One region of the Blautia sp. MB18-30 genome, then DNA from elsewhere that is predicted to be linked to it. Evidence: a T-box and tRNA genes for the amino acid it is inferred to sense, from the RefSeq annotation. Region 1 holds a T-box; the other holds one or more tRNA genes.
The links. A T-box is a leader RNA that pairs with one kind of tRNA and senses whether it is charged. The one in region 1 lies ahead of proS (proline--tRNA ligase), so its partner is inferred to be a tRNA-Pro.

Region 1 (10,236 bases):
AGCAGCAGCTTCGCAAAGTGCCATGGTAGCAACAATGGCATCCTTGTCTCTTGCATAGGTTCCGATCAGGCAGCCGTAGCTCTCCTCAAATCCGAAAAGATATGTACCCTTGCCACTGTTCTCAAATCCGAGGATCTGCTGTCCGATGTATTTGAATCCGGTAAGTACTTCGATAAGATTCACGTTGTATCCCTTGGCAATGGCATCTGCCAGGTTTGTTGTAACGATAGTCTTTACAAGAGCTCCGTCCTCCGGAAGGCTTCCGTTTACAGCCTTTCTCTGGCTCAGCTCATAGTTTGCAAGAAGGCATCCGGACATGTTACCGGTAAGATCATGATACTCTCCGTTTTTATCCTTTACGCGGACGCCAAGACGGTCTGCATCCGGGTCTGTGGCAAGTACGATGTCTGCATCCACTTCCTTCGCAAGCTTCAGGCCAAGCTCAAATGCCTCTGCTGCCTCCGGGTTCGGATAGCTGACTGTCGGGAAATCCCCGTTCGGAAGCTCCTGCTCCGGTACTACATATACATTCTCAAATCCAAGCTCTTTAAGGATCCTTCTGGCCGGGATATTGCCGGTTCCGTGAAGAGGTGTGTAAACGATCTTCAGGTTCCTGCCCTCTGCCTGGATCGCATCCATATGGATGATCTGTTTCTTAAGCTCTGCCATGTAAGCATCATCGACAGCCTGTCCGATCACTTCAAAAAGTCCTGCCTTTACTGCGTCTTCCTTATCCATGGTCTTTACGGTATTCCAGTCGGAGATCGCCTTTACCTCGCCCATGATACCGGAATCATGAGGTGGTGTGATCTGCGCGCCGTCCTCCCAGTAAACCTTGTATCCGTTGTATTCCGGAGGATTGTGGCTGGCTGTTACGTTGATACCTGCCACACAGCCCAGATGACGTACTGCAAAGGAAAGCTCCGGTGTCGGACGAAGTGTCTCAAAGATATAAGCCTTGATCCCGTTTGCTGCCAGGCAAAGTGCTGCTTCCTGGGCAAACTCCGGTGACATATGACGGGAATCATATGCGATAGCAACTCCCTGGGATTTCTTGTCAACCTTGGCAATATAGTTGGCAAGCCCCTGGGTTGCTCTTCTTACCACATAAATATTCATACGGTTGGTACCTGCGCCGATGATACCACGCAGGCCTGCCGTACCAAACTCAAGATCCATATAAAAACGCTCTTTGATCTCATTCTCGTCGTCTTTGATCGCTTTCAATTCTTCTTTTGTCGCCTCATCGAAGTATGGGTTTTCAAGCCACTGATTATAGATTTCTTTATAATCCATGTTCCAAAATACCTCCCTGTTTCTTTATATAAGATACTTAATATTATATAACAATTTTCAGAAAAAGGGAAGTTTTGTTTTTGTCACATTCAGAATCATTACTGCCTGAAGCACTGTTTTGAAAATTCCTCCCACTGTTTTTTCTGATGGATCAGGGTTCTCAGCTTTTCCACATTTTTTCCGGAGATCACAGCCTTGTTATGTGTATAATAATGGTTTGCCAGTTTCCAGTATTTTTCCGGATAACAGAACCGGACTCTCAGGTTCTGCCACTCAGACTCCGAGAGCGGCCGTACGGAATCATATGCAGAAAGCATCTTCTGCGCGAGGTGCAGATCCCAGCTGTATTTCTCCAGGATTTTCCGCATAAAGCGGTACAGATCTGCCATCTGCACATCAAAGCTCCAGTGACTGAAATTCGTCACCGCTGTGTTTTTCCCAAGTATCAGCACATTATGCTGATTATATTCGCCATGACAGATACTGCCACTTTGAAGAGACTGCTGCCGCAGATTTTTATAATCCGTGGTTTCCAGCATAGCTGCCGCTTCTTCTCCTTTTTGCAGAAACCATTCCACGCTTTTCAGATAATCTTTCTCAAAAGAATTGACCGCTCCTTTTTTTCGGATAAAACGGCGTATTTTTTTCATTTCCTGATTATGCCGGATATATTCTTCCTGCAGATTTCTTCCCGCATAATCCATTTCCACAGGAAGCTGCATGATCTTGTGGATCTGTGCCAGAGTCCGGATGCTTTTTAAAATATCGTTTTCGGATCTCGTGTCACATTCCCGTCCCTCAAACCAGATCTGTGCAGTATATGGAACAGAATCTTTGTCCCTGCTTACCAGTACGCCTTCCCTGTTTCTGAGATAGGCGTCCACAAGACAGTTCTGTTCTTTCATTTTTTCAAGAAGCTGCTGCTGCATGGAAAGCTTTTTTTCCGAGCCATGAAATTCCCGGAGTATCACCGGACCTTTTTCTGTCCGGCACAGAAGTGCCCCCCGCACCCTGCCGGAGAATGAAGCCGTAAGCCCATACTGCTCCAGCACGCTCAACCCATAATCATACAAAAAAGTTCCCCCCTGCCTTATTTTACGTTCTATTTTATGCAGGGGGGATTTTTGTTATTCTATTCGGTTTTTATGCTGTCTTTTTCTGCTGTTTCAAGAAGTTTTTCTTTTGTATTAAGGGTTGGATCTTTCAGCACACAGTCAAGAAGTCTTTCGAGCAGTGCTCCCAGTGCCGGTCCAGCCGGATGTCCTGCCTTTATAAGATCCTTTCCGGAAACTGCCAGGGTTTTCAGAGATGTACATTCACCTCTTTCAAGGATCCCCTGATAAGCTTCCGTCACACCGCTTAACCGTGCCAGCTTCTCCTCCCTCCTGTAAGTGCTCTGGGATAAAAGATCTGCCTTCTGCACTTTCAGATACAGCGGAAAAAGCTCTTCTCCGATAAGATTCACAGCTCTCCGCACATCCTCGGCGTCCGGAGTGGGACGAAGATCATGATACCGGATCAGACGACAGGTATTTCGGATCGTTACATTATCAAATTTCAGACGGCGCAGGATCTTTCCTGCCAGCTTTTCGCCTGCCGGTCCGTGAGTCTTAAAGTGGTCTCTTCCATTCTCATCTGTCTTTTTTACAACCGGCTTGGCAATGTCATGAAGAAGCATGGTGATACGGAGAAGCCGGTCATTCTCGATTTCTGTAAGACTTTTCAGAATGTGCTCTCCCACGGTATAGCAATGATGAGGGGTATTCTGCTCGGTTTCCATACAGGCGTCAAATTCCGGAAGAAATTCCCGGGTAAGACCTGTCTCCCAGGCGGTTCGGAGATAATCCGGATGATCGGATACCAGAAGCTTTACAAGCTCTGTCTGGATACGCTCTGCACTGACATGCTCCAGATTCCCCGACATCCGCGCCAGTGCCGCTTTCGTATTTTCCTCCACAGTAAAACCAAGCTGTGCGGAAAAACGCACTGCACGGAGCATACGAAGGGCATCCTCTGTAAAACGTTCTACCGGATCACCAACACAACGGATGATCTTCCCATTGATATCTTCCATTCCACCAAACAGATCCACCAGTCCATGTTCCGGATGATACGCCATGGCGTTGATGGTAAAATCTCTTCGTTTCAGATCTTCCTCAAGACTCCTGGTAAAGGTCACGGCATCCGGGTGGCGGCCGTCATGATATTCTCCGTCCACACGGTAGGTTGTCACCTCAAAGCCCTCTTTGCCCATCATTACAGTTACTGTTCCATGCTGGATCCCCGTATCTACAGTTCTGTGAAAAAGCTCCTTCACCTGCTCCGGAAGTGCAGAGGTGGTGATATCCCAGTCTCCAGGCACCCGATCCAGGATAGAATCCCTGACACAGCCGCCTACAACATATGCCTCATAGCCGGCAGCATTCAAGGTCTTCAGTATCTGCGCTGCCTTTTGTGGTATATTAATCGTCATGATAACTCCTCTTGATGATCGCTGCTGTCCGTTCAAAACACGTTTACATTTCACTGTATTATCTCCATGTCAGCAGCCGAATAATATTCTGATATGTTTTCCTTAACGCTATTATAACATAGATTCATAAAAACAGCGGAGCATATTTTGCCCCGCCGTTGTTTCTGCAATATGGTTCCTGTTCACTCCGTTCTCAGTAACACGCTTCGCGATGCACAGAATTTATGCTGATCGCATAAATTCGCGCGGTATGTCTCGGGTTTTCTGTGACCTTCGCTCACACAAAACACCTCGCGGGACATTACCAGTGAACAGTAACGCAATATGATCATCCCACTTTTTTGAAGTGGCCTGCTGTATTTTTTAGTATGCACGTCCCCAGTAAACCATTTTCTTAGCCGGTTTTCCGCAGCATACGCAAACGTCGCTTAACTGCTCCTGCTCAAACGGCATACATCTGGATGTTGCCTGGAAATCTTCCTTGATCTTGTCTTCACATGCACGATCACCGCACCACATAGCTTTGATGAATCCCGGTTTGCTGTTGATGATCTCACCGAACTCCTCATAATTCTTTGCTACGTAAGTATGTGCCTCTCTGTGTGCACGTGCGCGCTCCAGCATATCATGCTGAATGGTATCCAGAAGCTCTTTTACCTTATCTGCAAGCTCCTCGAAGGATACTGTATATTTCTCACGGGTATCTCTTCTGCAGAGAACTGCCTGACCGTTCTCGATATCCTTCGGTCCACATTCCACACGAAGCGGGATACCACGCATCTCCTGCTCAGCAAACTTGAATCCCGGGCTCTTGTCTGTCGCGTCAACCTTTGCACGGATACCTGCTGCCTTCAGTGCTGCAAGAAGCTCGTCAGCCTTCTCCATAACACCTTCTTTACGCTGCTGGATCGGGATGATCACAGTCTGTACCGGAGCGATCCTCGGAGGAAGAACAAGTCCGCTGTTATCACCGTGAACCATGATGATCGCACCGATCATACGGGTTGTCATTCCCCAGGATGTCTGGTGAACATATTTCAGTGTGTTATCTTTATCTGTGTACTGGATTCCGAATGCTTTGGCAAAGCCATCTCCAAAGTTATGGCTTGTACCGGACTGGAGAGCCTTGCCGTCGTGCATCAGAGATTCGATGGTATAAGTAGCCTCAGCACCTGCAAATTTCTCCTTGTCTGTCTTCTGGCCTTTGATGACCGGAATCGCAAGAACTTCCTCGCAGAAGTCTGCATAGATGTTCAGCATCTGGATGGTACGCTGCTCCGCTTCCTCAGCTGTTGCATGAGCAGTATGTCCCTCCTGCCACAGGAACTCTCTGGAACGAAGGAAGGGACGTGTTGTCTTTTCCCAACGGACAACGGAACACCACTGATTATATACCTTTGGAAGATCTCTGTGGGACTGGATCTCTTTCTGGTAGAAATCGCAGAACAGAGTCTCAGAAGTCGGACGCACGCAAAGTCTCTCCTGCAGCGGATCAAGGCCGCCATGAGTCACCCATGCAACCTCCGGAGCAAAACCTTCTACATGATCTTTCTCTTTATCAAGAAGAGACTCCGGGATAAAGATCGGCATGTAAACGTTCTCTACACCGGTTTCTTTAAATCTGCGGTCAAGCTCATGCTGGATATTCTCCCAGATCGCATAACCTGCAGGTTTGATCGCCATACAACCCTTAACACTTGTATAGCCACAGAGCTCAGCCTTCTTAACAACGTCTGTATACCACTGAGCAAAATCCTCATCCATAGATGTGATGGCCTGTACTAATTTCTTTTCTTTTGCCATGATAAATCTCCTTTTTCTTGTGATCTGTTACATATTGCCGGCTGTCAGGCAGCCACAGCAATCCGGAATCCTTCCAGCTTACTCTTCTGTCCTATAAACCGTACACTGTATTTACAATCCTGTTTTACGGACAAAAAATAAGCCATCCAAATCCCTCACAAGGGACCGAATGACTTCGGCGGTACCACCCCAGTTAACAGCCTGAAAAGCTGTTCTCTCAACACCCGTTAACGCCGGAAACACACGCCACGCTTCAATCACGCAGAGCTCCGAGGCCGGTTCCACAGTTCACGCACAGGATCCTTCCACCAAAGCAGATCCCTCTCTGAGATAATTCCCTGTGTACTATTCTCATCATCGCCGTATCTTTGATATATTTTAGGCGAAAACCACCTCAAAGTCAACCCCAAACAAAAAAATATAACAAGTCTCTCTGCTATGAGTTACTGCTCACTCCGTTCTCAGTAACACGCTTCGCGATGCACAGAATTTATGCTAATCGCATAAATTCGCGCGGTATGTCTCGGGTTTTCTGTGACCTTCGCTCACAAAAAACACCTCGCGGGACATTGCCAGTGAACAGTAACTGCTATGCTCCTATTCCTTCACAGACACAGCCGGCATCTCCAGATACCTGTTCAGATCTTCTGTGAGAATATGGAGCTTAGTTCTGGTATCCTGTTCCTGGTACGTCAGCCGGCCTGCGATCCTGGTGATATAATCCTCTTCTTCGATGATCTCACAGGTCTCAGGAAAATTAATATCATAATACTGTGCAAGATAAGATACCCAGTAATCCACCGGCACATGTCTGTCTGCGGATAACACGGATTCTCTTCTGAGACAGGACTCCCACACTGCCGGTGAGATCAGCCCTTCTCCTGCAGCTTTCTCAGAGACTCCCAGCATGGCTTCAACAGACGCCTCCAGCTTTACTCTGCAGTTATCCAGCTTATCGGCATCTCGTATCAGTTTTGCATGGAAAAGTGTTCTTGCATCGTGGATTCCTTCCAGTTTGAAATCACTGTGCTTCCGAATTGCTGCATCGATCAGCTCATCAAATTTATCATCCTCCACAAAACGCCGGATCAGCTTCTCCTCCCCGAAGAGAAGTTCTGCACCGAACACAGCATGATCCATGGTTCCCGGCTCAAAGCTGTGAAATCTACGGATCTGCTCAAAACGGCCTATATCATGAAGCAGACCGATCAGCTCCGCAAGTTCCACATCTTCACCGGAACATTCCATTTTTCTGGCGATCTCTCCTGCGTATTTCACCACACCATAGGTATGTACGATCTTCAGACAGATCTGTTCATCCTCCCGGTCGTATTCATCCAGATATTTTTCGAATTCCTGTTTTGCATGCGCAATGTCGATCATTCTGCCACACCCCTTCTTCTTTTGTTCATTCCGTAGTTCTGTAAACACTCTGTATTTATTATATCGAAGGTCTCTGACAAATTCTACTGTATTTCCCGGAATTTTAAATCTTCTCGCTGCTGCCGAATGCCTTCCCTGCTCAAGGAGCCAATTATACCCTTCGTTTCCGGAAATGATATCCGGAACAACATGGGCAACACCGCCCTCCTCTGTCTGGTCTGCCTCCACATCACGGAGCCATTTGCGGTTTCTTCTATTCATACTTTACGATTTCTTTCCGCAGCCGCTTCATGATCCGCTTTTCCAGGCGGGAAATGTAGGATTGCGAAATTCCTAAAAGATCCGCTACCTCCTTCTGTGTTTTCTCGCTTCCTTCCCGGTTTCCGATACCGAATCGCAGACGGATGATCATCTGTTCCCGCTTTGTCAGTTTGCTGATGGCTTTTCCAAGAAGTGCGATCTCCACCTCATCTTCCAGACGTCTGGAGATCACATCGTCATCCGTTCCCAGGATATCCGAAAGCAGCAGCTCATTTCCATCCCAGTCCACATTCAGCGGCTCATCAATGGAAACCTCCATCTTTGTTTTGCTGTTTCTCCTCAGATACATCAGGATCTCATTTTCGATACATCGTGATGCATAGGTGGCAAGCTTGATATTTTTTACCGGATCAAAGGTATTGATAGCCTTTATGAGCCCTATGGTTCCGATGGAGATCAGATCCTCCACACCTACCCCTGTATTATCAAATTTCTTTGCAATATAAACCACCAGCCGTAGATTATGCTCGATCAGAACCGACTTTCCCTCTTTTTCCTTTTCTGTTCCCAGCATTTCGATCACTTCAGCCTCCCGTTCCGCTGACAACGGCGCCGGAAGGATATCATTTCCACCAATATAAAAAACCTCTCCCGGACGATTGAACATAAATTTCCGGATTACCTGAAACGGATAGGATCTTGCAGCTGCTCTGTTCATAACATAAGCCCCCTTCTCAATTTAATAGTCTGGAATTCAAAAGTATCTCGTACTCTTCTCCCAAAGCTGAGGGCTCGGATGTTATGGCAAGCACCGGTTTTCCTACATGTACCACCCTTTCGGGAGTCTGGATCAGAAGTTCATCAAGGATCACTGCCAGCAGCAGTCCTTTTTTTCCATCTGCGGTATGACAGCTCAGAAAATGCGGCTGCAGACTGACAAATCCTGTATTTTCCAGTGCCTCTGGTTTATCTTTAATATCCATCAGTTTTTTCACCTGCTCTTTCGATATCAGGCTTCCCAAAAGTTCCTGTTTGATGATCGATACCGGCTGTTTTTTCACAGGATCCATAAGGAGATTTCCGGTATCATAAAAGCCGTATGTCTGCTGCAGTTTCCCCTGATATTTCAAAGTGACCGGAAAAATATTTCTTCTTCCAAACCGGAAGGTCTCGGTCACACATCCCAGAGTATAAAGTGTGCCATAAATCCCTGCCAGAAAAAGCAGAAATATTTTCACCGTCATGGTCCTTTCCGTTTCCAGTGCCTGATAGATCCCGCCAACCACAAAAGCTGTGAAATACAGAGCCAGAATGGTTTTTACAAGAAGGCCGCCTTTTTTCAGTCGAAAAGCAAACGACGCCATAAAAAAAGCGCAGCCGCCATGGATCAGTACAGCGGCAGGAAAAATGATCTTAAAAGGTGCACATACAAGCAGGCAGGATACAAAAGATCCAAAGGCAGCGGATATCACACATCTTCTGCGTTTCCCGTCAAGATGCAGAAATTTTCCCACAAGTCTTAAAAGCATGTAATCCATAAGGAAATTCGTCATAAAAACGATATCTATGTATATCCTCTGATACATAAGCTTCCCCCACTGCTGTTTCGTCTACCATCGATTCTCAACTTTGGTAAGTGTATTTATTATAGGGCAGGCTCTTTGCATATTTTGTCAAATCCGGATGTCGATTCTTCTAACTTATCGGGTCGTTTCTGTCTGCCTCGACATTTATAGATTTTTTCTATGAATCAGCGACAAAAATGTATAAATTTCCGTACAATATTTGTATTTGTTGATTTTCGCACTTTATAGTGCTAAAATATTTTTATTATATTTCGTAAAGAAATTCTATTATATGAGATACAGGAGGGAATCGAACAATGATCAATATTACCGGACATACCGGGCTTACCGGCCTTCTGGGAAGCCCCGTGGCACACAGCGTATCACCTTTAATGCACAATGAGGCATTCCGTTATCTTGGACTTGATTATGTGTATCTCTGTTTTGATGTAACAGAGGAGACCCTTCCCCAGGCTGTGGAAGGACTGAAAGCCTGTGGGATCAAGGGCTTTAACCTGACCATGCCAAACAAGAATAAGATCGTGGAGCTTCTGGACGAGCTTTCTCCCACTGCCCAGCTGATCGGAGCGGTAAATACCGTACGCAACGACAATGGAAAATTAAAGGGGTTTAATACTGATGGTTATGGATTTACCCAGTCTGCCAGAGATGCCGGCTGTGATGTAAAAGGACGCACCATCACCGTTATGGGCGTCGGCGGTGCCGGAATGGCAATCTGCGGCCAGTCCGCCCTGGAGGGTGCAAAAAAGATCCATGTTTTTGCACGTCCTACCAGCCGTTACTGGGAACGTGCTGCTGCCATGGCAGAAAAAATATCTCATATGACAGAATGTGAGATGATCCTTCATGAGATGGATGATCACACTGCGCTGAAGGACGCACTGGAGGAAAGCAATCTCCTCATCAATGCAACTTCTGTGGGAATGGTTCCGGATGTGACAGGCACCGTGATCCCGGACAAGACTCTGTTCCATCCGGAACTTACCGTAGCCGATGTTGTATATGAGCCAAGAGAAACAAGACTTCTCAGGGAAGCCCGGGAAGCCGGATGTCCGACCTTTAACGGAATGTACATGCTGCTCCACCAGGGTGTAAAGGCTTTCCACATCTGGACCGGACTGGACATGCCGGTTGAACTCGTCAGGGAGAAATATTTTAAATAAAAAATATCCGGCAATACTGACCGCCTCCGCATCACAGCGTGGTCTCAATATTGCCGGATCAAAAATAAAGGCGGCCCGCCTATCACACGGGTCGCCTTTTATTTATCCGTCAATCATCTGTTTTGTTTATTTCTTCTCTTCCTGAACCTCGATCTTACGGATCGTTTTGTTCTTGATCTCTTCTTTGATGAAGTCAATGAACTCACCAAGCTCTTTCATTCCCTCATCGCCAAGATAGCGGCTTCTTACGGAAACCTTACCCTCTTCTTCC
Region 2 (10,236 bases), on a different contig from region 1:
TACAAATCCATGTGGGAGTCGGAAAAACATATGTTTTCAGAGCTGGGTATCGAATACTGTGCAGGTCTTCGCCAGAATGATGATCTGGCCGGGATTATTGCGATTTCCGGTGACGGACACAGGAATCTGAACCATAATGATCTGGCCATGCTGTCTTCGGTCAGTTCGGTAGCTTCCATTGCCATCAAAAATGCCAGACTTTATGAGGCGGCATGGACTGAGGCAAGGACCGATGAACTGACGGGCCTTCTGAACCGGAAATATTTTTATGAGATCCTGGATGAGGAATACGAAAAAAATAAAGAGGGTTCGCTTGCACTGATCCTGTTCAATATTGATGATTTCAAGCTGTACAATCAGCTGTACGGAAATCAGCAGGGAGATGTTGCACTTCGAAAGGTGGCAGATATCATCCAGGCAAGTGTGGGAGAACAGGGATATGTGGCACGTCACAGTGCCAAGGAATTTGCGGTCCTGATGCCAAATTACGATATTTTTTCCGCCAGAAATCTGGCAGAATCCATACAGAAGCAGATCCTGCATATGCGCAACGATTCTGCAGACTACAAGCTGAAGATCCTTACGGTAAGCGTGGGGATCAGTGCGGCGCCTTATGCGGCACGCTCAGCAAAGGAGCTCTTGGATAATGCGGACCTGGCAGTATATCATGTAAAGCGCAGCGGTAAAAACGGCATCGAGATTTTTGACACCATGCTGAAGGAAAGCCTGGATGAAGAAAATGCGGGTAAGAAATCCGATCATGAACATATTTATCAGTCCTATGAATCCACGATCTATGCGTTGACTGCAGCCATTGATACCAAAGATCATTATACCTTCGGACATTCCAACAATGTGGCTTATTACGCAACAAGTCTTGCGAAGGCGCTGAACTATACAACGGAAATGGTGGAGATCATCCGTCAGGCGGCGCTTCTTCATGATGTTGGAAAGATCGGGATCCCGGAGCATATCCTGAACAAGGAAGGCAAGCTTACGGATGAAGAGTATGAGATCATGAAAGGTCATGTGGAGGCGTCCATCGGGATCATCCGTCACCTTCCGTCGCTGGATTATGTTATCCCTGCGGTTATCGGTCATCACGAACGTTATGACGGAAACGGCTATCCAAGGAGGATCGCGGGAGAAGATATCCCGGCATCTGCAAGGATCCTCTGCATCGCAGATTCCTTTGATGCCATGACATCCAAACGTTGTTATAAAGAACTGATGCCAGCGGAAAAAGCTCTTCGGATCATAAGAGAAGAGGAAGGAAAACAGTTCGATCCGGATATGGCGGAGGTATTTATCCACATATTTCGGGAAGGAAAGATCCATCTGGCAGAACCGGCGGAGTTGAAACGGGAAGAAAAAGCATAAAGAATATTAAGATTACGGGTCTGACAAGCTATGTCAGACCCGTTTTTGTGAAGAATATGAAGAAAGCTTTATTTATCATCTCCGGTAAGGCGAAGTACATCCCGGATCTCATCCACATTCATATCCAGGATCACGGCAAGCTCATCAATGGTGAATTTGGTGGCGTCATCATCGTCTGTGAGTTCTTTAACCGCAGCCTCCAGGTTTTCTACCTTGGATACCAGATAGTCGTCACGGAATTTCTGCTGTGTCTGTTCCTCGATGGCATGAAGGATCCCACTGCGGATACGACCACGCATCCAGGTATCGTTTTTTTCCTGTGGGTCAGTCTCTTTGAGAGACGCCAGAAGGGCCAGATTTGCCTCCTGAATGAGATCGGCCAGGTGGATTTCCTCACAGTTCAGTTCAGCGGCCATCTGGGCTGCCTGAGCCATGTAGAACTGTGTCAGTGCACCTTCGGCAGCAGTGTCACCCTTTGCAAAGGCATGAAAGAGGGACGCAAGATCATCCGGATCAAGTCCTTCCGGGGAAAAGCTTTCCATATAGTCACTGAGATAAGCCTGTTCTTCGGCAGTAAGAGCAGCACGGGTACCCGGAAGCTCGTCCTTGTCGCTGGATTCGGATGAAACAGCATCTGCTCTGGCAGCGCCGGCAGCTTCATCGGCGCCTTCGATGGTGATCCCCTTTAATTTGAGATACTGCAGGATCTTTACAAGCTGTGAAGTGCTCAGATCCGATTCATCGAAATGATCACGGATCTGCTGCTGGGAGAGCTGCTTATTGTTTTCCTCAGCGATGGCACAGATGTCATTAAGCTTCTGCTGAAATAATTTTATATCCATGTAAAAACATCTCCTTATTATTTGCTTTTTTTCTTGACTTTAATTATGGTTTCATGATACCATAAGCCAGTCGCAAATGACAAGAAAACCTTTAAATAGGCGGAAAAAACGTGAAAAAAAGTTTTTTTAAAAAAATTCAAAAAAGGTGTTGACATTTGTAGATTGCTATAATATAATATCACTTGTCGTCAGGCAGGAAACGAAAACGAAACACAAACGAAGACGACAACAACTTAATAAAAACCATAAGTAAATGGTACATCGGGGTGTGGCTCAGCTTGGCTAGAGCGCCTGGTTTGGGACCAGGAGGCCGCAGGTTCGAATCCTGTCACCCCGACTGCTGTAAACTTATTACCGCAAGCATGCGGGTGTAGTTCAATGGTAGAACACCAGCCTTCCAAGCTGGATACGTGGGTTCGATTCCCATCACCCGCTTCTCTGAGAAGAGAGCATGTGTCTGTAGCTCAGCTGGATAGAGCAACGGCCTTCTAAGCCGTGGGTCGGGGGTTCGAATCCCTTCAGGCACGTTGTGGTGGGTATAGCGCAGTTGGTTAGCGCGCCAGATTGTGGCTCTGGAGGCCCAGGGTTCGAATCCCTGTATCCACCCTTCGCCCATTGGGCTATCGCCAAGCGGTAAGGCACAGCACTTTGACTGCTGCATTCGCTGGTTCGAATCCAGCTAGCCCAGTCCTTTTTATGGGGTATTAGCTCAGTCGGTAGAGCACTTGACTTTTAATCAAGTTGTCCGGGGTTCGAATCCCCGATGCCTCATTAGCGGAAAGCATTTGCTTTCCGTTATTTTTTTATCATCAGACAGGATGAAAATATAATTGAATATGCGGATATGGCGGAATTGGCAGACGCGCTGGTTTTAGGTACCAGTGGGCAACCGTGCAGGTTCAAGTCCTGTTATCCGCATCAGAAAAGAGAGAGACTTTCTGTAAATTTTGAATTTATGGAAGGTCTTTTTTATTATGGACACTTATGTAATATCCAGGACAGAAATGCTACAGATCATGAGCAATATGTCTGTAGCATTCTTACTATAGAAATTTTTAGCTGAATCAAGCTGTCATCTACATTGAATCAGAATAACCGCTTGATAAATGACCCTACAATTTCTCCCCTTCATTCACTTCCTCAATAAACACCTTCCCTTCCGCCTGCTGTTCCGCAAAATGAAATCGAAGTACAGCCTGAGGCCAGTTGAGTGTGATGATGGCTTTTTTGTCCCGTGTCTTTCCTGCGGCCTGGATCTGATCTACAAGGTCTGCGAGGACTTCGCGGGTGAGATATCCGCCTCGCCAGTGGAAGGTGAATTCGCGGCCTTTTTTTGCAGCCTGGAGGGCACGTTTGTATACGTCTTCCAATTTGGTGAAGGACAGCTTTTTCTCGCGGTAATAAAAGTGGTTTCCATCCGGGCAGGGAGGTGCCGGAGCGATCAGTGGTTCATGGTCACGAAAGATGTTTTTGTCATCCAGATTAAAATAATCGTAACGGATACTGGTTGAGCCGTCTTCGTTTTTGCCCAAAGTATTATCGAAAGTGGCATCCAGATGATAGTACTGTCCGTTGATCCGGACGATGTTCCAGGTATGACGGTATTTGATCCCTTTTTCCGGATTGTTCCCGCAGATGGCGATAATACACCATACACCAAGGGCATCACAGAGGACCTTTACGGATTTGGCGATTCCCTCGCAGACACCGACACCATGGCCCAGAGGCCCGATGATCTCGTGGGAATATGGCTTTTTCAGCTTGTCGTAGCGGATATTTTCACAGATGAAGTCATGGACATATTTTTCCTTATCCCACTCGGAAAACTTCATGGCGGTGCGCACAAGCTTGTCTACGCGGGCTCCCAGGGCTTTCTGATGCTCCCGGATTTTATTTTTGTCGAAGATATATTCAGGGATCAGTATCAGATTTGGCGAGTCCTTGTAATAACGGTATTTAAACCCCACAGCCCAGAAAATCTCCGGGTGATCCAGACGAAGCTGGAAAAATACATCATAGAGCCAGTTTCCATCGGTGGTTGGTACCTGCGGGATCAGGAACTCGTCAGAAAGCTCCATAAGCCCGTGAAGCATTGCACGGTACACATTTTGTTTATCTTTCGACATTTTGCCGTAGTAATATTCTTCAGTTTGTTTCATATATAAAAATACGGAGACTCCTTTCCGGAAAAATAGATTTCAATCAAAGATTATAGCATAAAAAAACATGCAGGACTATCAGAAAAGATACACCCTGCATGTTTTTGGTATTGAATATTTTAGATCGAAAATAACTGTGAGCCTGGATCAGCCGTTATACAGCTGATAATACCGGCCCTTCTGTGCAAGCAGCTCCTCGTGGGAACCACGCTCGATGATGTGTCCCTGCTCCAGGACCATGATGCAGTCACTGTTGCGTACTGTGGAAAGTCTGTGGGCGATCACAAAGGTCGTCCTGCCTTCCATCAGCTTATCCATACCATCCTGTACAAGCTTTTCGGTACGGGTATCAATGGAGCTGGTGGCCTCGTCCAGGATCAGGACGGGCGGGTCTGCAACGGCTGCACGGGCAATGGAGAGAAGCTGTCGCTGGCCCTGACTTAAGTTTGCACCGTTTCCGCGGAGAAGGGTATTATAACCCTGCGGAAGCCTGCGGATGAAACCGTCGGCGTTGGCAAGCTTTGCTGCTGCGATAACCTCCTCATCTGTGGCATCCAGCTTTCCGTAGCGGATATTTTCCATAACGGTTGCTGTGAACAGGTTGGTATCCTGAAGAACGATGCCCATGGAGCGTCTGAGATCATCTTTTTTGATCTTGGTGATGTTGATGCCGTCATAACGGATCTTACCCTTCTGAATGTCGTAAAAACGGTTCAGAAGATTGGTGATGGTGGTTTTTCCGGCGCCGGTAGAGCCTACAAAAGCAATCTTCTGGCCTGGCTGTGCATACATGTTGATGTCATGGAGAACGATCTTGTTGGAATTATAACCAAAGTCTACATCCTCCAGGACCATATCACCCTTCAGCTCGATATAATCAGTGGTACCCTCAGCTTTGTGGAAATGCTTCCATGCCCAGCGGCCGGTACGTTTGTCGGATTCGGTAAGAACACCGTTTTCCTCTTTGGCATTGACGAGAGTAACGTAGCCTTCATCCACTTCCGGCTTTTCATCCAAAAGATCAAAGATACGTTTTGCACCTGCAAGAGCCATAACAATACTGTTGAACTGCTGGCTGACCTGGTTGATAGGCATGTTGAAGCTCTTATTGAAGGTCAGGAAGCTGGCAAGCCCGCCAAGTGTGAAGCTGCCGATGCCGTTGATAGCAAGGATACCGCCCACCATGGCGCAGATCACATAGCTGACATTTCCAAGCTGTGCGACCACAGGCATCAGGATGTTGGCGAAACGGTTTGCATTGTCTGCGCTGGTGAAAAGCTGGTCGTTCAGTTCATCAAATTTACGGATGCTTTCGTCTTCATGGCAGAAGACCTTGACAACCTTCTGACCCTCCATCATCTCTTCGATATAACCATTGACAATACCAAGGTTGGTCTGCTGCTCCAGGAAATATTTTCCGCTTAAGCCTGCAAGCTTCCGGCTGGCAGTCATCATAATGGCAACCATAAGCAGGGTAACTACAGTAAGCGGAACATTCAGGATCAGCATACTTACAAGAACACTGATGATGGTGATCACACTGGAAAGCAGCTGCGGAAAGCTCTGGCTGATCATCTGGCGCAGGGTATCAATGTCGTTGGTGTAAATGGACATGATATCGCCGTGTGCGTGAGTGTCAAAATATTTGATGGGAAGCGTTTCCATCGTTGCAAACATATCGTTTCGGAGGTTACGTAAGGTTCCCTGGGAAACATTGATCATGATACGGTTATAAGTATAGGTGGCAATAACACCAATGGCGTAAAAGCATGCCACACGTGCGATGGCTGCAGCCAGAGGCCCGAAATCCGGTGTATCTGCTGAGAGAAGCGGTGTGATATACTGGTCGATCAGGGTTTTCATGAACATGGTTCCCTGTACATTGGCAAGAACACTGACAAAAATGCAGATCACCACGATCACGATATGGATACTGTAGTTTTTAAAGATATAACGGGCAAGGCGTCCCAGAAGCTTTCCCGGCTGCTCCGGTGTTCCCATACCCCTTGGGCCAGGACCGCCCGGGCCTTTCATGTTCTGTTTTTTCAAGCCGGCTCACCTCCCTCGTCAAAATCACCGGCGCCGCCGGTCTGTGAATGAAATACTTCCTGATAAATGGCGTTGGTCTTAAGAAGCTCCTCGTGGGTACCAAAACCGTTGATCTCACCGTTATCCATAACGATGATCCGGTCCGCGTTCTGGATGCTGGAAACACGCTGTGCGATGATCAGCTTGGTGGTATCCGGGATCTCCTCGGCAAAGGCACGGCGGATCCTTGCATCTGTGGCAGTATCTACCGCACTGGTGGAGTCATCCAGGATCAGTATCTTCGGCTTCTTCAGAAGAGCGCGGGCAATACAGAGACGCTGCTTCTGGCCTCCGGAAACATTGGAGCCGCCCTGTTCAATGAAGGTATTGTATTTGTCAGGCATTTTTTCGATGAAATCATCGGCACAGGCAAGCTGGCATGCGCGGCGGCATTCCTCCTCAGTGGCATTTTTGTCACCCCATCGGAGGTTTTCCAGAATGGTTCCTGAGAAGAGTACATTCTTCTGAAGAACAACGGAAACCTGATTTCTGAGAGATTCCAGATGGTATTTACGGACATCAATGCCTCCTACGGAAACAGAACCATCCGTTACGTCATAAAGACGGCTGATCAGGTTGACAAGGCTGGATTTTGCACTTCCGGTACCACCGATGATCCCTATGGTCTCGCCGGAGCGGATCGAGAGATTGATATCCTTCAGAACGGGTTCCTGACTGTCTTTCTTATAGCTGAAATTTACATGATCGAAGACGATACTTCCGTCTGGGACATCTGTTACCGGATCCTCCGGATCTGTGATGTCAGCAGTATCATTGATGACTTCCGTAACACGCTCTGCGCTGGCAATACTCATTGTCACCATAACAAAAACCATGGAAAGCATCATAAGGCTCATGAGAATGTTCATGCAGTAGGTGAGAAGGCTCATAAGCTCACCGGTAGTAAGGGAGCTGCCTACGATCATTTTGGCGCCGAGCCAGCTGATCCCCAGGATACAGGCATAAACGGTAAACTGCATCAGGGGCATGTTCATGACAACGATCTTCTCAGCACTTAAGAACATTTCGTATACTTTGTTGCAGGCTTTCTGGAATTTGCTGATCTCGTAGTCTTCGCGGACATAGGCCTTGACAACGCGTACAGCGCCGATGTTTTCCTGGACACTTGCGTTCAGGTCGTCATATTTACGGAATACGGCCTGAAAATATACCGTTGCTTTTCTCATGATAAAGATCAGACAGCCTCCCAGGAAGATAACAGCGACAAGGTAGATGCTTGCAAGCTTTGCATTGATAAGAAATGCCATGACCATGGCACAGATCAGACTGGCCGGTGCACGGGTACACATACGAAGGATCATCTGATAGGCGTTCTGCAGGTTGGTCACATCAGTGGTAAGACGGGTGATCAGGCCGGCAGTGCTGTATTTGTCGATGTTGGAAAAAGAAAAGGTCTGGATATTGGTGTACATGGCTTTTCGGAGGTTTCTGGCAAAGCCTGTGGAGGCCAGTGCTCCGTATTTTCCTCCCATGACGCCGGACCAGAGTCCGCACAGGGCAAGAGCTACCATAACTGCACCCATCCGATAGATATGGCCGATATTTCCGGCTTCCACACCCTTATCAATGATGGAAGCCATGGCCAGGGGGATCAGAGTCTCAAAGAGAACTTCCAGGATCATGAAAAAAGGCGTGAGAAACGATGCCTTTTTAAACTCCCTGACCTGGGCCAGAAGGGTTTTGAGCATAAAAAATCTCCTTTCTTTACTGTTCAAAAGACAGCACTACTGGAAAGGATTCCGGGCTGCTATAGAACAGATATATTGTTCAGCTACTATTATCGGGGAAATTATTTTTAATGTCAAGATAAACATGTGCGAAATGCTTGACACAACATCCTTTAAGCGGTATATTAAAAGTTAATATTCGCCTGTAGAACAGGGAAGAAATGGGATTCAGATCCCTTTAGAGGGTCTATATAGAGTTAAATTTTTGCAGGGAGGATTTTATATGGAAATCAGACAGTCAGCGGAGGATTATCTTGAGTCAATTCTGGTTTTATCCAAAAAAGGCGGAGGAGTCCGTTCCATTGATATTGCGACCAGACTTGGTGTTTCCAAGCCAAGCGTCAGTCACGCAATGAAGCTTCTTCGTGAGGATGGTTATATTGCTATGGACCGTTACGGTACCGTGACACTTCTGGAGAAGGGGGCAGAGATTGCCAATCAGATTTATGAGCGTCACATTGTTCTTGCCAGGATGCTGGAGGGACTTGGGGTTCCGGCAGAGATCGCAATGGAGGATGCCTGCAAGATGGAGCACGACATCAGCCAGGAGAGCTTTGAGAAGATCAAGGCACATTATAATAACTTTATTAAGAAGGAAGAAACAGCAGACTAAGAAACATGCAGACAGGCAGCCGGAAGGTAAAATACCAAACCGGCTGCCTGTTTTTTATTTATTATCTTTTTCTTTTTCCGGCAGCTGTGCCAGGATGATGGCTGCAAACATGATGACACATCCAAGGAGCTCTTTTATGGAAAGCTTCTGATCCAGGAGCACCCAGCCTGCAAGCACGGAGATGCAGGATTCAAGAGAAAGGATCAGAGAAGCAACTGTGGGATTCACATTTTTCTGGCCTACGACCTGCAGGGTGTAGGCAACACCGCAGGACATCACACCAGCATACAGGATCGGCAGCCAGGCAGTGAGAATGGAAGAAATCTGCGGATGTTCCAGAATAAGTGCCGGGATCATGGACAGGATCCCGCAGACCAGAAACTGGATACAGGAAAGCTTTACACCGTCTGCCTTCGGGGAAAAATAGTCAATCACCAGAATGTGCAGGGAAAAGAGAAAAGCACATACCAGCACCAGAATATCTCCGAGGCCAATGGAAAATCCGTCTGTGATGCAGAGAAGATAAAGTCCGACCAGTGCCATGACAACGGCTGCCCATATAAAGGGACTGCATTTCTTTTTCAGGAAAATTCCGATGATCGGGACGATGACAATGTAGCAGGCGGTGATGAAGCCGGCTTTTCCTACTGTTGTGTACTGGATACCAAACTGCTGGAAGCTGCTGGCAGCAAAAAGAGCAAATCCGCAGGCAATGCCGCCCAGCCACAGGTCACGGCTGTTATATGGCGTGGGGGATACAGCTTTTTCTGAAGGGGTTGATGAGGATTCCGGTATTGCGGAGTCTGTGGCAGCAGAGGATTTATTTCCGGAACGGTTCAGGATAAAGAGCACCGGAACCAGGACAGCGGCGCCGATCAGGGAACGGACGCCGTTGAAGGTGAAGGGGCCGACATATTCCATGCCGACACTCTGGGCAACAAAGGCGATTCCCCAGATCGTTGCGGCCAGAAGCAGGCAGAGAGAATTTTTCAGAGGCATTTTCTGTGAGTTCATGATAAAAAATCCTTTCGTTTATTAGGTATTATGTGATCAAAGCAGTATATAACAAAAGACCCCGGGGAACTTATATAGCTTCCCGGGGCATTCTTATGATCTGTCGGAACAATGTCCAACAAAATTAGTTCTGATTCTGGTTATTCTTAACTTCTGCAAGCTTCATGGCACGAACCTTCAGCGGCAGACCGAACAGAGTGATGAATCCGTCTGCATCATGATGATCATACATATCACCGGTTGTGAAGGAAGCAAGAGACTCATTGTAAAGGCTGTACGGAGAGGTTGTACCATTCTTGATGATGTTTCCTTTGTAAAGCTTGAATTTAACCTCACCGGTAACATATTTCTGAGTGGACTCAACAAATGCCTGGATAGCCTCACGGAGAGGT

Region 2: it encodes a tRNA-Pro, which carries the amino acid that the T-box ahead of proS (proline--tRNA ligase) is inferred to sense. The anticodon was not compared.

What each region holds. Positions count from the first base shown of each region.
Region 1 is NZ_JAMOYY010000012.1:82,335-92,570, reverse strand. Features, by position in the region: gene NCY57_RS07650 (phospho-sugar mutase) at 1-1,296, opposite strand, end outside; gene NCY57_RS07645 (hypothetical protein) at 1,395-2,369, opposite strand; gene NCY57_RS07640 (CCA tRNA nucleotidyltransferase) at 2,429-3,769, opposite strand; gene proS (proline--tRNA ligase) at 4,133-5,572, opposite strand; T-box leader at 5,730-5,939, opposite strand; gene NCY57_RS07630 (HD domain-containing protein) at 6,170-7,216, opposite strand; gene sigE (RNA polymerase sporulation sigma factor SigE) at 7,209-7,883, opposite strand; gene NCY57_RS07620 (sigma-E processing peptidase SpoIIGA) at 7,951-8,802, opposite strand; gene NCY57_RS07615 (shikimate dehydrogenase) at 9,099-9,965, shown strand; gene thrS (threonine--tRNA ligase) at 10,092-10,236, opposite strand, start outside.
Region 2 is NZ_JAMOYY010000010.1:76,009-86,244, reverse strand. Features, by position in the region: gene NCY57_RS06695 (histidine kinase N-terminal 7TM domain-containing diguanylate cyclase/phosphohydrolase) at 1-1,380, shown strand, start outside; gene NCY57_RS06690 (hypothetical protein) at 1,449-2,222, opposite strand; tRNA gene NCY57_RS06685 (tRNA-Pro) at 2,485-2,559, shown strand; tRNA gene NCY57_RS06680 (tRNA-Gly) at 2,587-2,657, shown strand; tRNA gene NCY57_RS06675 (tRNA-Arg) at 2,676-2,749, shown strand; tRNA gene NCY57_RS06670 (tRNA-His) at 2,755-2,828, shown strand; tRNA gene NCY57_RS06665 (tRNA-Gln) at 2,839-2,910, shown strand; tRNA gene NCY57_RS06660 (tRNA-Lys) at 2,921-2,993, shown strand; tRNA gene NCY57_RS06655 (tRNA-Leu) at 3,061-3,140, shown strand; gene NCY57_RS06650 (transglutaminase domain-containing protein) at 3,335-4,381, opposite strand; gene NCY57_RS06645 (ABC transporter ATP-binding protein) at 4,529-6,415, opposite strand; gene NCY57_RS06640 (ABC transporter ATP-binding protein) at 6,427-8,178, opposite strand; gene NCY57_RS06635 (metal-dependent transcriptional regulator) at 8,441-8,830, shown strand; gene NCY57_RS06630 (DMT family transporter) at 8,885-9,829, opposite strand; gene NCY57_RS06625 (argininosuccinate synthase) at 9,969-10,236, opposite strand, start outside.